DNA from 2 places in the Gordonia sp. CPCC 205515 genome. Region 1 is predicted to be linked to the other one. Evidence: predicted binding sites of a transcription regulator. Region 1 holds the regulator's gene; the other holds the start of a gene.
The links. Region 1 encodes LexA, which represses DNA repair genes until DNA is damaged. Its sites were predicted from a motif close to CGAACANNTGTTCG; they were not measured.
Positions count from the first base shown of each region.

Region 2: AAFP30_RS13470 (DUF222 domain-containing protein) is a predicted target of LexA. The motif match lies at 4,818-4,831, and genes of this name have one in related genera.

Region 1 covers NZ_JBCLVJ010000021.1:63,148-70,692, forward strand. The annotation lists gene AAFP30_RS26420 (DeoR/GlpR family DNA-binding transcription regulator) at 1-38, opposite strand, end outside; gene AAFP30_RS26425 (phosphoenolpyruvate--protein phosphotransferase) at 274-1,947, shown strand; gene lexA (transcriptional repressor LexA) at 1,990-2,721, opposite strand; gene AAFP30_RS26435 (LysM peptidoglycan-binding domain-containing protein) at 2,954-3,529, shown strand; gene nrdR (transcriptional regulator NrdR) at 3,554-4,069, shown strand; gene hrpA (ATP-dependent RNA helicase HrpA) at 4,043-7,545, opposite strand, start outside.
Region 2 covers NZ_JBCLVJ010000008.1:325,811-333,355, forward strand. The annotation lists gene AAFP30_RS13460 (carboxyl transferase domain-containing protein) at 1-1,604, opposite strand, end outside; gene AAFP30_RS13465 (AMP-binding protein) at 1,601-3,199, opposite strand; gene AAFP30_RS13470 (DUF222 domain-containing protein) at 3,520-4,803, opposite strand; gene AAFP30_RS13475 (nitroreductase/quinone reductase family protein) at 5,086-5,430, shown strand; gene AAFP30_RS13480 (cyclase family protein) at 5,440-6,210, shown strand; gene AAFP30_RS13485 (thiamine pyrophosphate-binding protein) at 6,212-7,545, shown strand, end outside.

The DNA.
Region 1 (7,545 bases):
TGCTCGGCGATGGCTTGTTGTCGTTCTTCGGCGTACACGTGGCCTCCTCTCTGTTGGTTTATGTGGTTTTTGATGTTGCTATGTCTTTGTTTACGCCTGTTTGTGTGGAGAAGTCAAGGATTTCCTGTAACTTGATTCACAGAAGATGCTTTTCGACACCACATGGCACACCGGGATGCGCGGGCGGTTCACCGACGCGAAGGGATGTCCGTGTGGTCGTATTGACAGGTGGCCGCAACCGGCCGACCAACGAATGTGAGAAAGGGTGCTGCGGTGGGTCAGACACAGGTACTGAACGGAACTCCGGTGGTCAGCGGAAAGGCCTACGGTCCCGCGGTCTGGCCGGGTGAACGGCCCGTCTACGACCCCGAAGCGATGGCGTCGACGATCGCCGAGGAGGAGCGCGAGGTCGAGTCGAGACGCTTCACCGACGCTGCCGCGGCCGTCGCCGGCCGGCTGCGCGATCGGGCGTCACACGCCTCCGGCGCTGCCGCCGAGGTGCTCACCGCCACCGCCGGACTCGCGGAGGACCGCGGCTGGGTGGGGGCGACCACCGCGCTGATCAAGAAGGGCACGCCGGCGCCGGCGGCGGCCATCGCGTCGACGGAACAGTTCGTCGAGATGTTCACCAAGGTGGGCGGCCTGATGGCCGAGCGGGTCACCGACCTCAAGGACGTGCGCGATCGGATCGTCGCCGAGTTGCTGGGCGTTCCCGAACCAGGAGTACCCGAACCCGACGTCGCATCGGTGCTGCTGGCCGACGACCTCGCGCCCGCGGACACTGCGGGACTGGACCCGGCCTTGATCATCGCGCTGGTGACCCGGCTCGGCGGACCCACCAGCCATACCGCCATCATCGCCCGCCAGTTGGGTATCCCGTGTGTGGTCGCGGTATCCGGCCTCACCGATGTCCCGGTCGGCGCTCCGGTGCTGGTCGATGGCACGGCCGGCACCATCGAGGTGTCCCCGGACGAGGCGACCGCGGTCGCCGCAGTCGAACAGAGCCGTAAAGAGGCCGAGGCGGTCAAGTCGTGGACGGGACCCGGTCGAACCTCCGACGGTCATGAGGTGCTGGTGGTGGCCAACGTCGCCGACGGGGCGTCGGCCCGCACGGCGACGTCGTTCCCGGTGGAAGGTGTTGGCCTGTTCCGCACCGAGTTGGCGTTCCTCGATCGGCCGGACGAACCGTCGGTGGAGGAGCAGACGGCGCTCTACAAAGAGGTTCTCGACGCGTTCGACGGCCAGAAGGTGGTCATCCGGACCCTGGACGCCGGCTCGGACAAGCCGCTGAAGTTCGTCACGAAGCTCGACGAGCCGAATCCGTCACTCGGCGTGCGCGGCAACCGTATTGCCACCGACAACCCGCAGATCCGCGAACATCAGCTCGACGCCATCGCCGCCGCAGGCAAGGCCAGCGGCAACACGCCGTGGGTGATGGCACCGATGATCGCGACGCCGGCCGAAGCCGCCGAGTTCGCGGCGCAGGTCCGGGAGCGCGGCATGATCGCCGGCGTGATGGTCGAGGTCCCGGCCGCGGCCATCTTGGCCCCCGCGATCCTGGCCGAGGTCGACTTCGTCTCGATCGGCACCAACGATCTGACGCAGTACACGATGGCCGCCGACCGCATGTCGCCGGAGCTTGCCGGGCTCACCGACCCGTGGCAACCCGCGGCGCTGCACCTCATCCACAGTGTGGGGCAGGCGGGCGTCGCGGCAGGCAAATCGGTCGGTGTGTGCGGTGAGGCAGCTGCCGATCCGCTCCTCGCGTGCGTGTTGGTGGGCCTCGGCGTGAACTCGCTCTCGGCCGCGCCGGCCGCGTCCGCGGCCGTTGGTGCACGGCTGTCGGGCGTCACTCTCGACCAGTGCCGAAAAGCCGCCGAGGCCGTGCTGGCCACCACCGATCCGGTGGCCGCACGGGCCGCCGCCACCGCCGCGCTGGCGGACTGACCCCGGGGCCGGGAATGATGCGGCGGGTGCCGGGCCGGTGGCTCAGACCCGCCGCATCACCGTGACGACCTTGCCCAGGATCGCCGCGTCGTCGCCGGGGATCGGCTCGAACAGGGCGTTGTGTGGCATCAGCCAGATGTGCCCGTTCTTGCGCTTGAACGTCTTGACGGTGGCCTCGCCATCGATCATCGCGGCGACGATGTCGCCGTTGTCGGCGACGCTCTGCTGACGCACCACCACCCAATCCCCGTCGCAGATCGCCGCGTCGATCATCGACTCGCCGACCACCTTCAACAGGAACAGCGATCCCTCGCCGACCAATTCGCGGGGCAGCGGAAAGACGTCCTCCACTGCTTCTTCGGCGAGGATCGGGCCGCCTGCCGCAATCCGTCCGAGCACCGGCACGAACGCCGGGGTCGGCAAGGGCGTGCCGTCGGCCGCAGCGCTGCCACCCGGCGGGTTGTTGTGCTCGCCGTCGGAGATGTTCACCGCGCGCGGCCGATTGTGGTCGCGCTTGAGGAGACCTTTGCGCTCGAGTGTGCGCAGTTGATGGGCCACCGACGACGTCGAGGTGAGCCCCACCGCGTCGCCGATCTCGCGGATGCTCGGCGGGTACCCGCGCTCACGCACGGATTGCCGGATGTAGTCGAGCACTCCGCGCTGGCGCGGGGTCAGGGATGCCTCGGCGGTCTCCGGGTCCTGGGCGCCGGCCGCCGGGCCGGTGGTGGCCTGGCCGGTATGCCGGGCGTCGTGCCCGCCGGACTTGTTGCTCATCGGTGAGTCCTTCCTCTCGGTCGGGAACTGGTTCGGGTTGCGAAACGGCTGGTCGTTCGAGTGGTACAGCGCCGACAGTAGCCGAAGTCACCGACATGTTCAAACATGTGTTCGAGGTGTTTTGCGGTTTGTCGCGACTTTGTCGGAGGGGCGTGCTAAAACTCGAACATACGTTTTATCGATCACGTGTTCGACGTTCACGTGTTCGAACCGACACCCTCCGGAGGACACCATGAGCACCGCCACCATCACCCGCACCGCAGCCCCGACCAGCTCCGCAGCTCTTACCGGTACCGCCGCCCCGAAGGGTCGCGTGCGCGCCACCAGGGTCGGTGATCGCCCGGTGCGGGGAGTCGAACCCGCGTTCGGTCGTCCGGCAGACGGACGGCCGCTCGGCCCGCTGCCCGCGACGCCGCGGGTGCGGGGCAGCCGGTGCGCGGCCCCGGCGTCGAGTCTGCGCGCGTCACAGCAGGCGGGTGCGGTGGCAGAGCCCCGCCCGACCGTCGCCCGCCGGGTCTACGCCCGCCGCCGCGCCGCAGCCGTGGCCGTGCTGGTCGGCGTGGCGCTCGCCGGGCTGGTGTGGGTGGTCGCGATCGTCGGTTCCGGCTACGCCGCGTCGGTCGCGCCCGCACCCATCGGCACCGAGGTGGTGCACGTGCGGTCGGGCGATTCGCTGACGTCGATTGCCGAGCGGATCGCCCCCGACGTGCCGCGGCAGGCCGTCATCGACGAGATCGTGGCCCGCAACGACCTGTCCGGCGCCGGACTGCATGTGGGGCAGGCGCTGGTCGCGCCCGCGTACCGGTGACGCGTGGGCGGTATTCTCGGGGGCATGCGCTGCCCGTTTTGTAAGAACGAGGACACCAAGGTCATCGATTCACGCGTCGCCGATGAAGGCCAGGCGATCCGTCGCCGCCGGTCGTGTGCACAGTGCGGGCGCCGGTTCTCCACCGTCGAGAGCGCCGTCCTGTCGGTGGTGAAGCGCAATGGTGTCACCGAGCCGTTCAGCCGCGAGAAGGTGATGCGCGGCGTGCGTCGCGCCTGCCAGGGCCGTGCCGTCGAAGAGGACGCGCTGGCCAAACTCGCACAACAGGTGGAGGACACCGTCCGGCAGTCCGGGTCCGCGGAAATCCCCAGCAACGAGGTCGGGCTGGCGATCTTGCGTCCCCTGCGCGACCTCGACGAGGTCGCCTACCTCAGGTTCGCATCGGTCTACCGCTCGTTCGACTCGATCGAGGACTTCCAGCACGAGATCGACGATCTGCGAGGCGTGTCCTCGTCCGTGGACGACCCGATGTCCCCGTCGGCCGACGACCAGATCTCAACCGAATCCGTCCAGAGCTCGTAACGCCCGCTTCTCCGAGATGGGGTAGGCGGTGCCCAGCCGTTGGGCGAACAGTCCGACACGCAGTTCCTCCACCGTCCAGTGAGCGAACTCGTTGAATGTGTCGCGGTGTGCCGCCGGCAATTGATTCAGTCGACGATTCCAGTGCGCGACAACCCGATCCACGGCATTGACGCCCTCCCGATCCCGAGTCGCGGCCGCCGGCAGATCGGCGAGGCGGACGGCTGCACCCTGCAGATACCGGGGCAGGTGCTGCAGATGCCTGCGAGGTGTGGCCGCGACGAATCCGTCGAACACCAGATGGTCGAGTTGGTCGGCGACGTCGTCGGCGGCGAGATGCCCGGTGAGGCGTTCGATCTCGCGCCGGACTGCGGGCAGTTCCCGCAGGGTGGCGGTGGCGAGTGCGAAATACTCGGGCGCGGTATCGCTGACCGTCGGGCGGATGGTGTCGCGCAGTTGCTCGAACTGCTGCGGTGATCGGATCGCGGACAGGTTGCGGTCCGCGACCGCGTCGCGGATGGCGCGGCGCGTGCAGTCGGCGACGAGATCCTCGATCCGCGCGTACGGACTCTGGCTCAGCGCGAGTCGGCCGGCGGGGTCGAGGCCCGAGGTGATCTTCTTGGACAGTGCCGGCAGCGCGCGTTCGAGCAGGGCGATGATCCCGCGGGTCATCCGCACGTCGCGGTCCGCCTCCGATGCGACATCGAGCACCGACACGCCGGCCGGCCGTCTACTCGGATCGGTGACGACCTGCAGCGTCGGGTAGCGGGTGATGATCTGCCCCGCGACGGTGGTGGTGGCCGTCGGCGCGAGGGTGCCGATGCCGTCGGCGGTCCAGGTGGTGAAGACGGGTCGCTGCGGGTCGTCGTCGGACCGATCACCGAAGCGCTTCTTCAACTCCGGGAGGGATTTGCCGCTGCCTTGGACGGTGCCGGAGCGGTCGACGACGGCGAAGTTCATCGTCAGGTGGGGCGGCAGGCGGGTGGCGTCGAAGTCGCCGGGGGAGATGGTCATCGTGGTGATCGTCGACAGCTCGCGCGCCAGCCCGCTGATCAGTGGTTCGGCGCGCGGGGTGAGCCGCGACAGCGCGAGGTCGGCGAAGCGTTGCGCGGGTGCCATCGACTTGCGCAGCGCCTTGGGCAGGGTCTTGACGAGTTCGGTGGCCAGGTCGGACCGCAAACCCGGTACCAGCCAATCGAATCCGGCCGGCCGGACATGTTCCAGGAGCGGCCGCGGGATGACCACGGTGACACCGTCGTCGGGATCGCCCGGCTCGAATCGGTAGCGCAACTCGAAGCGGGTCTCACCCTGTTGCCAGGCGCCGGGGAAGTCGGTGTCGGCCACCGCGACATCGGCCGCGACGTCCTCGGGCTTGAGATCCAGCAGGTCGGGCTGGGTGCGTCGGGTCTTCTTCCACCAGGTGTCGAAGTGTCGGGCAGAGACCACTTCGGCACCGACGCGCTCATCGTAGAAGTCGAACAGTTGCTGCTCGCTGATCACCACGTCGCGTCGGCGGGCACGGTGCTCGACGTCGGCGGCCGCGTCGAGGAGATCCCGATTGTGTTCGAAGAAGGCATGATTGGTGCGCCAGTCGCCTTCGACGAGGGCATGCCGCAGGAACATCTCCCGGGAGGTGACCGGGTCGATGGTGCCGAACGGCACCCGCCGCTGCGCGACGAGGGTGACCCCGTACAGGGTGACCCGCTCATACGCCATCGCCGCCCCGCGTTTGGACGACCAGTGCGGTTCGCTGTAATTGCGGCGGACCAGATCGCCGGCGAGTTTCTCCGCCCACAGCGGGTCGATGCCGGCGACCGTGTGCGCGAACAGTCGGGAGGTCTCCATGACCTCGGCCGCCATGATGAACTGCGGCGGCTTCCGCGACAACGAGGAACCGGGGAAGATCGCGACGGTGGTGTTGCGGGCGCCGGTGTATTCGCGGGAGTCGCCGTTGCGGGCGGCGATGTTGCCGAGCAATCCGGACAGGATCGAACGGTGGATGGCGTCGGCGTCGCGGCTGGTCGCCGTCGTGGCCCAGTCGAGGTCGGACACGATCCGGGAGAGCTGCCGATGGAGTTCCCGCCACTCCCGGATCCGCAGGAAGTGCAGGAACTCGCGTTCGCAGGTGCGTCGGAACTGATTGTTGGACAGCTCTTTTCGACGCTCGTCGAGATAGTCCCAGAGCTGCAGAAAGCCCAGGAACTCCGAGCCGGGTACCGCGAACCGGCGGTGGGCGGCGTCGGCGGCCTCCCGATGGTCGGACGGTCGTTCCCGGACATCGGGGATGGACAGGGCCGCCGCGATCACCAGGACGTGATCGAGACAGCCGAGTTCGTGTGCGGCGATGAGCATCCGGGCCAGCCGCGGGTCGACGGGGATGCGGGCCATGTCGCGGCCGACGGGGGTGAGGCGTGGTTCGTGGTCGTCGCGGGCGACCTCACGGATCGCGCCGAGTTCGGTGAGCACCGCCATGCCGTCGCGGATGGCCCGCTCGTCGGGTGGTTGCACGAACGGGAATGCGGACACGTCGCCGAGGCGCAGCGAGGCCATCTGCAGGATCACCGCGGCGAGGTTGGTGCGCAGGATCTCCGGGTCGGTGAACCCGGGCCGGGCGTCGAAGTCGTCCTCGCTGTAGAGCCGGATGCAGATGCCGGGTGCGACACGTCCGCAGCGTCCCGCCCGCTGCCGCGCGCTGGCCTGTGACACCGGCTCGACCGGCAGGCGATTGACCTTGGTGCGGGTGGAGTACCGGGAGATGCGTGCCGTGCCCGTGTCGATCACGTAGCGGATGCCGGGGACCGTCAGCGAGGTCTCGGCGACGTTGGTGGCCAACACGATTCGCCGACCCGACGAGGGAGAGAACACCTTCTGCTGATCGGCGATGGACAGCCGCGCGTACAGCGGCACGATCTCCGCGCCCGCCGATGCCCGATGCTTGAGGGCATCAGCGGTGTCGCGGATGTCGCGTTCGGTCGGCAGGAACACGAGGATGTCGCCGCGTTCGTGCGCCCAGAGTTCGCCGATGGCGGCGTCGATGCCCTGGATCTGGTCGAGGTCGCGGTGGTCGGAGTCGGGGTCGTCGGCACCGAGCGGTCGGTAGCGCAGCTCCACCGGATAGGCGCGGCCGGAGACCTCGAGGATCGGCACGTCATCATCGTGAACCCGATCGTCGACCGCGAAATGCCGGGCGAACCGCTCGGGTTCGATGGTGGCCGAGGTGATGATGACCTTGAGGTCGGGTCGTCGCGGCAGGATGCGTTTGAGGTAGCCGAGGATGAAATCGATGTTGAGGCTGCGTTCGTGGGCCTCGTCGATGATCAGCGTGTCGTAGGCGCGCAGAAGGGGATCGGTGGTGATCTCGCGCAGCAGGATGCCGTCGGTCATCACCTTGACGAGGGTGTCTGCGCCGGATCGATCGGTGAAGCGCACGGAGAAGCCGACGGCGTCGCCGATCTCGGTGCCCGTCTCGTCGGCGATGC
Region 2 (7,545 bases), on a different contig from region 1:
ACCGCATCACCGATATCGACGGCGATCGCTGCCACCGAACCCGTTGTCGGACTGGAGACCACGTGCTCCATCTTCATCGACTCGACGATCAGCACGTCCGAACGCGGACCCACCGTGTCACCCACGGCGACCGGCACGGCCACCACCACACCGCGCAGAGGACTGGGCAGCGGCACCGAGCCGGATGGTCCCTGCGGTGCCGGACGTCGTCGTGTCGCCGTCGAATCCTGCAGTGTCGCAACGATGTCGGCCGGTGCCGCGGCGATCAGCTCCGCCATCCGCGCATCCACGAACCCGGTATCCAGTGTCCCGGACGCGAGTTCCGGACGACGCAGGATCGACTGCAGGACAGCTATGTTCACTGGCACACCGGCGATGTCGAACTCGCCGAGTGCACGGGCAGTATGTTCGGCGACCGCCTCATGATCGGGTCCGGACACAATCACCTTCGCCAGCAACGAGTCGTAGCGCGGCCCGATCTCGTAGCCGACGTAGCCGTGCGTGTCGACACGTACCCCACGACCGGTCGGTGGCGTAAACTGCTCCAGCCGGCCGACACCAGGGGTGAGCTCGCCGTTCGCCGATACCGTCTCGGTGTTGACCCGCGCCTGGATCGCGACCCCGCGCGACGTCGGCGCGTCGGCGATACCCAGGTCGGCCAGCGTGGTGCCGTCGGCGATGCGCAGACCGATGTCGACGAGGTCGAGTCCGGTGACCTCCTCGGTCACAGTGTGCTCCACCTGAATACGGGGATTGACCTCGAGGAACACGAAGTCGTCGCCCGACACGAGGAATTCGACGGTCGCCAATCCCCGGTAGCCGTCGGTGAGTCGTCGCGCCGCGTCGAACAGGCGGTCGCGCACCGTCTCGCCGAGTGCGGGGGCCGGCGCGATCTCGACCAACTTCTGCCGCCGCCGCTGCGCCGAGCAATCCCGATCGCCCAGCGCGGTCACGGTGCTTCCATCGCCGACGATCTGCACCTCGATGTGCCGCGCATTGCCCACCGCGGCTTCGAGATAGACCGACCCGTCACCGAACGCTGCGCTTGCCTCTGACGCACACCGGTCCAGCGCGGGCTCCAGTTCCCCCGCCGAAGTCACCAATCGCATGCCCCGGCCACCGCCCCCGGCGACGGCCTTGACCATCACTGCCGCCTCCGGCCCGAGTTCATCCCAGAACTTCCGTGCTGCAGCGTGATCGGTGGGCGCGGTCGTTGCGGCGCTGACCGGAACACCGAGTGCCGCCGCATGGTCACGAGCAGTCGTCTTGTCGCCGAAGAGTTCCAGGTGCTCCGGTGACGGGCCGACGAAGGTGATGCCTGCGTCCGCGCAGGCACGCGCCAACGCCGGATTCTCCGACAGGAACCCGTATCCCGGGTGAATCATCGTGGCGCCCACGTTCTGGGCGGCCTTGATCACCTGCTCGACGTCGAGATAGGCTGCGGCCCCGGCACCCTCGAGTTGCACCGCCTCGTCGGCACGTGCCACATGAGCGCACGCCGCATCGTCGGCCGGATACACCGCTACGGTCGGAATCCGCATCGTCACCGCCGTGGAGAAAATGCGCACCGCGATCTCCGCGCGATTGGCCACCAACAGTTTCATCGACGTCCCCTCCGTACTGTGATTCCCGCAGCTTCCCGATCCCACACGCCCGGTCCGATCCCGGTGTCGCGCAATCGGTTCTTCTGAATCTTCTGCGTGGGTGTCTTGGGCAGCGCCGCGCTGACCTCGATGTAGCGCGGCACCATGAAGTAGGGGAGTTGCTCGATCAGGAACTCGGTCAGCTCCCGCGGGTCGATCTCGAGTCCGCTGCGCGGCACCACCACCGCCTTGATGTCATCCTCACTCAGCTCCGAGGGAACCGCGACCACCGCACTCTCGAACACCGACTGATGCTGGTTGATCACCCGCTCGACCTCGAAACTCGACACATTCTCGCCGCGACGGCGCAGCGCGTCCTTCATGCGGTCCGAGAAGTAGAATCGGCCGTCCTCATCGCGGCGGAACGCATCGCCGGTGTGCACCCAGCCGTCGACGATCGACTCGGCGGTTTTGTCCGGCAGGTTGTGGTAACCGCGCATGACCAGGCGCGGATCGTCGGGCTTGACCCACAGCTCGCCGACCTCCCCGGGCACGACCTCGCGCCCGTCGTCCATCAATCGAAGAGTGAATTCGTCGCGGGCAAAGCCGCATTCACCACCCAACACGGTCTCCGGAGGTCCGTTCAGCACGGCGCCGATCTCGCTCATCCCGTAGACGGCAGCCAAGTCGATCCCGAAGCGTCGCCGGAAGCCGTCGATGTCGCTGGCCAGCGGCGCCATGATCGCCAGTTCGAGCGGGTTGTCGGCGTCGTCGGACCGCGGTTCGGACTGTTGGAGCAATTCGGCCATCGCGCCGAGCATCACCGTGACGGTGATGCCGTGTTCGCGGACCGTGGACCAGAACCGCGACACCGAGAATCCCGGCTCGATGACGCACGGAACTCGGTGGATGAGCGCCTGATACGCCCCATACCACTGACCGGCGAGGTGAAAAAGGGGGAGTGACACCAGAATGCGGTCGCTGGTGGTCGGTCGGTCCTGGTCTTCCCGCGAGGCGTACGTGTACGCCTGGGCGTGCGGGATCAGCACCCCCTTGGAGAGTCCGGTGGTGCCGGAGGTGTACATGAATGCCATCAGGTCGTCGGCGGCGAGCGGGCGTCGGGCGGCAGGCGAGGCCTCGGTAAGATCTCCAAACGAACTGATCCGTAACCGGTTTCGCAAACTCTCGGCAGATGCTGCATCGCCGCGCACGATCAGGTCGGTCAGTTGCGGCAGGTCGTCGACGACGCTCGCGACGCGGTCGACATAGACGTCGTCACACACCAGGATGCGAGCACCCGAGTCATTGAGGATATGCGAGAGGAACTGCCCCTTGTAGGCAGTGTTGATCGGCACCTCGGCCATCGCGCCGAGCGCGGTTCCGGTCCACGCATGCACCGCGTCCACCGAATTGTCCATCAACAGCGCCACCGGTTCCTGTCGCTGCGCGCCCAGATCGGTCAGTCCCTGCGCGATGGACATCGACCGTTGGTGACTCTGGGCAACCGTGTACGTGCCGTCGGCGCCGATGTGCGCCACCTGATCCGGCACTTCCGTCAGAGCCCGGTCGTACGCATATCGCAGCGTCCGATCCTGCACCGGTGGCAATCCCGTCATCCCAGCCTCCTCGTCCGACGACAAAACCGGACTTTACATGAGTGTCAAATATAGGTCCAGGGTTGAGTGCCGCGGGTGGCTGCCTGCCGGACCGGCGATGGCCCGGCAGGCAACCCGCAGGTGGCCGTTCACGCTATGAAGTTCTCAAAGGTCGTGCGCGGTTCCGATGGATGTCGGATGCGCTGAAATGTGCTGAGCCATACGCTGGTTGAGCCGTCCCGAGCCGCTGGGCGAGGGGCGTGTCGAAACGTTTCGTCACGGTGGACTTCTGCCCACCGCTGGTTGAGTAGCCCCGACGAAGGAGGGGCGTATCGACACCATCATGCGGCGACCCGATCGTCGAGCGTCATGGTGCGCCTGTTGTAGGCGGGCAACGGTTTTCGCGCGGGATCGATCGTGGTCGGTGGGATCAGCCATGGGTGCCGGTCGACGCCCATGACTATCTCCCAATCCGAGGCGTGGATCTGGGCATGACACGAGGCGCACAACAGGCACCCGTTGTCCAAATCGGTTGGGCCACCATGACTCCAGTAGGCGATATGGTGACACTCACCCATCCAGGACGGCGCCCCACACTTGACGCAACAGGTGTCGCGGATCAAGATCGCCTTGCGGAGGTGGTGCGGAAACCGGCGTTTCTTCTCACCCATTTTCAGCGGTACACCTTCTCCGTCAAGGACGATTTCGGTGACTTTGCTGTCGCAGGCCAGCAGTTCAGCGGTCGCCTGGGTCAGCGCGGAGGTCCATTGCAGAGTGGCCGGCGCGGGAGTGTTGGCCGAGACCGTCACGTTCAGATCGGTGTGCGGGGCGGCGACGAACGGGGTCGGGTTATTCGCGGCCGCCTCGAGAACCAGGTTGAGCGCATCGGCGCGCTGCTGCCCTGGGGTACGAGCGTCCTTCGAGCCATCGGGTTGCGGGCGAGGGTCGACCAGCGATTCGATCGCGGTCTGCAGCCTGGTGCCGGTGACGATGTCGAGATCGCCCCGCACCGCGATCCGACCGTCGGAGGTTTCAGTGACGCTGAACTCGTTGATACTGCGGTCCTCGGCCGCCGGCAAGCCACCGGTCTCAGCAGCGAAGGTGTTACCCAGTTCGCGAGCCTTGGTGCTGATCTGTTTCGGCGTCGCCCCCGACATCGCTTGGGCGATCAACTCCACCTCCACCTCGCGACGTTCCTCGTCGCACAACCCGTCCAACGCCCGCCGCGCCACGTGCGCCACCCCGGAAACAATCGCGTCGAGATGCTCGGCCGGAAGGACACCGTCCTCGGCATACCCCGCCAACAGCTGCATCCGCGGCATGCCCAACCCGATCCGCAGGGTCCGCTCGGCCACCGACGGCGCCAACCCCATCGTGATCAACAAGGCTTTGGTCTTGCCGTTGTCCCGCTGCTTGGCCACGCCGAGCCGGTCCATGTGGGCCGCGCACACCGCCAGCTGGTAGCACAAGGCGCTGACCGCAGTGATCATCACCTTCGTCGTCTCAAAGGCCTCCCGGCCGGAGGTGATCCGGCCGAGGTCGAGGTCATAGACCGCGGACAGCAGCGCGCTGACTGCGCTGGTGGTGTTCGGCGGGGCGGTGGGGGTGGCGACTGGTTCGGGCATGCCTCCACTGTACTCGCACACATGTGCGAGTCAATAGAATTACAAGAACTAATTCGACTGTGTACCAAAGCTATTCGACGAAATAGGTCACTAGAACCTCTCAGTTTATCGCGGCACTACGACAAGTTCGGACGGTCGATCGTCGTGGAACCTCCGACCACGACCACGCGTAGTTCTCAACGAGTTGGTCAGCCGTGGCAGCAGAACGCTTACCCAACCTGCGACGTCCAGCACAGATGCCAGGCACCATGGACTCATGCCAACACTCGGAAAGGGGCCTCGATGAAGGTGATCCAGAGCTCCGCCTCGATCATCAACAAAGCGGTGATCCCGTTCCTCGGACTCCCTGGCGTCAAGTCTCTGACGAAGGGCTCGTTCACCGTCCTCCGTTACACCGGTCGCAAGTCGGGCACGCAGATCGAGCTGCCCGTGCAGTACCGGCGAAGCGGCAACACCGTCATCGTCGGCGTGGGAGCAGCCGGTCACAAGACCTGGTGGCGCAACTTCACCGGGGACGGCGCACCGATCGAACTGACGCTGGACGGCACGTGGTGGTCGGGTCACGCCGTCAGCAGTCGCAACGCAAAAGGTCAGGTCCAGGTTCGGATCACTCTCGCCCAGTCATAGGGTGACACCATGACCGCCATCACCACGCTCCTGTCCGGCCTCACCGACGGCTCGGTGACCATCGTCGACCTCACCGCGCCGCTGAGCCCGCAGACCCCGGTGCTGCAACTACCGGAGCCGTTCGCGAATACCATCTCGCTCTCGCTGGAGAAGGTCAGCGACTTCGACGACGACGGACCGTTCTGGGCCTGGAACAACATTCACACCGGCGAGCACACCGGCACCCATCTCGACGCCCCAACCCACTGGGGCACCGGCCGGGACGGCACCTCGGTCGACCAGATCCCACCGGAGCGGCTCATTGGTCCTGCGGTGATCCTCGACTTCACCGAGCAGGTGGCCGGCAGCCCGGATTTCCTTCTGGAACCCGATCACTTCGAGTCCTACGTCGCGGAGAACGGCCCCCTGCCCGAGGGCGCGTGGCTGCTGTTCAAGACGGGGTGGAGTCGCTTCAACACCGACGCCGAGGCCTTCCTCAACGCCGACGAGAACGGACCACACAGTCCGGGTCTGTCAGTCGCGGGCGCGGAATGGCTGGCCCAGTCCGCGATCACCGGATACGGCGTGGAGACCGTCGGCATCGACGCCGGTCAGGCCGGCGGTATGGACCCGGCATTCCCTGCGCACTATCACCTGCTCGGCGCCGACAAGTACGGCCTGACCCAGCTGCAGAACCTCGATGCACTTCCGGCCACCGGCGCGCTGCTGGTGGTGTCCCCGTTGCCGATCGTCGGGGGCACCGGATCGCCCGCCCGCGTCTTCGCCTTCGTCCCGGCCTGAGATGAGCACGGTTGCGGAGCTGGTCGGGAAGACCCTCGCCGAGCTCGGCGTGGGGGTGGCCTTCGGGGTCGTCGGCAGTGGCAATTTTGCGGTGACGAATGCGTTGCGCGCCAACGGTGTTCGGTTCGTTGCGACCCGGCACGAGGGCGGCGCCGCGTCGATGGCCGATGCCTATGGCCGACTGGCTGACGTACCGGCCATCGTCTCGGTGCATCAGGGTTGCGGGTTGACCAACGCGATGACCGGCATCGCCGAAGCCGCCAAGAGTCGCACCCCGATGATCGTGCTCGCCGCCGACACCGCGGGTGCAGCGGTCCTGTCGAACTTCCGGGTCGATCAGGACGGACTCGCGCGCAGCGTGGGCGCGGTGTCCGAGCGCGTCCACAGTGCGGCCACCGCCGTCGACGACGTGCTGCGCGCCTACCGCACCGCGGTCCACGGCCGACGAACCGTGGTGCTGAACCTGCCGCTGGATGTGCAGGCCCAGGCAGTCGACGAGCGGAACCCCGCGACCGCGCCGCAGGCTCCCGAACCGGTCCGTCCTGCGGTCGCCGCGGTAGCCGAACTGTGTCGGCTGATCGAGAACGCCGACCGCCCCGTCTTCGTCGCCGGCCGCGGCGCTCGCCACGCCGGACCCGCGATCGCCGACCTCGCCGCCCACGTCGGCGCCCTGGTCGCCACCTCCGCGGTGGCCAACGGTCTCTTTCGCGCGGACGACTTCGACCTCGGCATCTCCGGCGGCTTCTCCAGTCCGCTGACCGCCGAACTCATCGCGGACGCCGACCTGATCGTCGGTTGGGGATGCGCGCTGAACATGTGGACCATGCGGCAGGGTTCGCTCATCGGTTCCGACACCGCAGTCGTCCAGATCGACGACGACCTCGCCGCCCTCGGCAAACACCGCTCCGTCACGTTGGGTGTCCACGGCGATTGCGGCGCAACGGCTCTCGATGTCCGTGACGCCGTCGTATCACCGAGGTCGGGGTATCGCACCCCCGAGGTCGCGACTCGACTTGGCGCCGACCGGTGGTGGAACGACGTCGCCACCACCGACCTGTCGACCGACGACCACATCGATCCGCGGGTGTTCAGCACCCTGCTCGACGACGCCCTGCCCGCCGACCGGGTGGTCGCCGTCGACTCCGGCAACTTCTTGGGCTATCCGAGTGCCTACCTGCGCGTACCCGACGAGAACGGCTTCGTCTTCACCCAGGCCTTTCAATCCATCGGCCTCGGTCTCGCGAGTGGGATCGGTGCGATGCTCGCCCAACCGGATCGGCTGGCAGTGGTCGGTGTCGGCGACGGCGGCTTCTTGATGAGCATCAGCGAACTGGA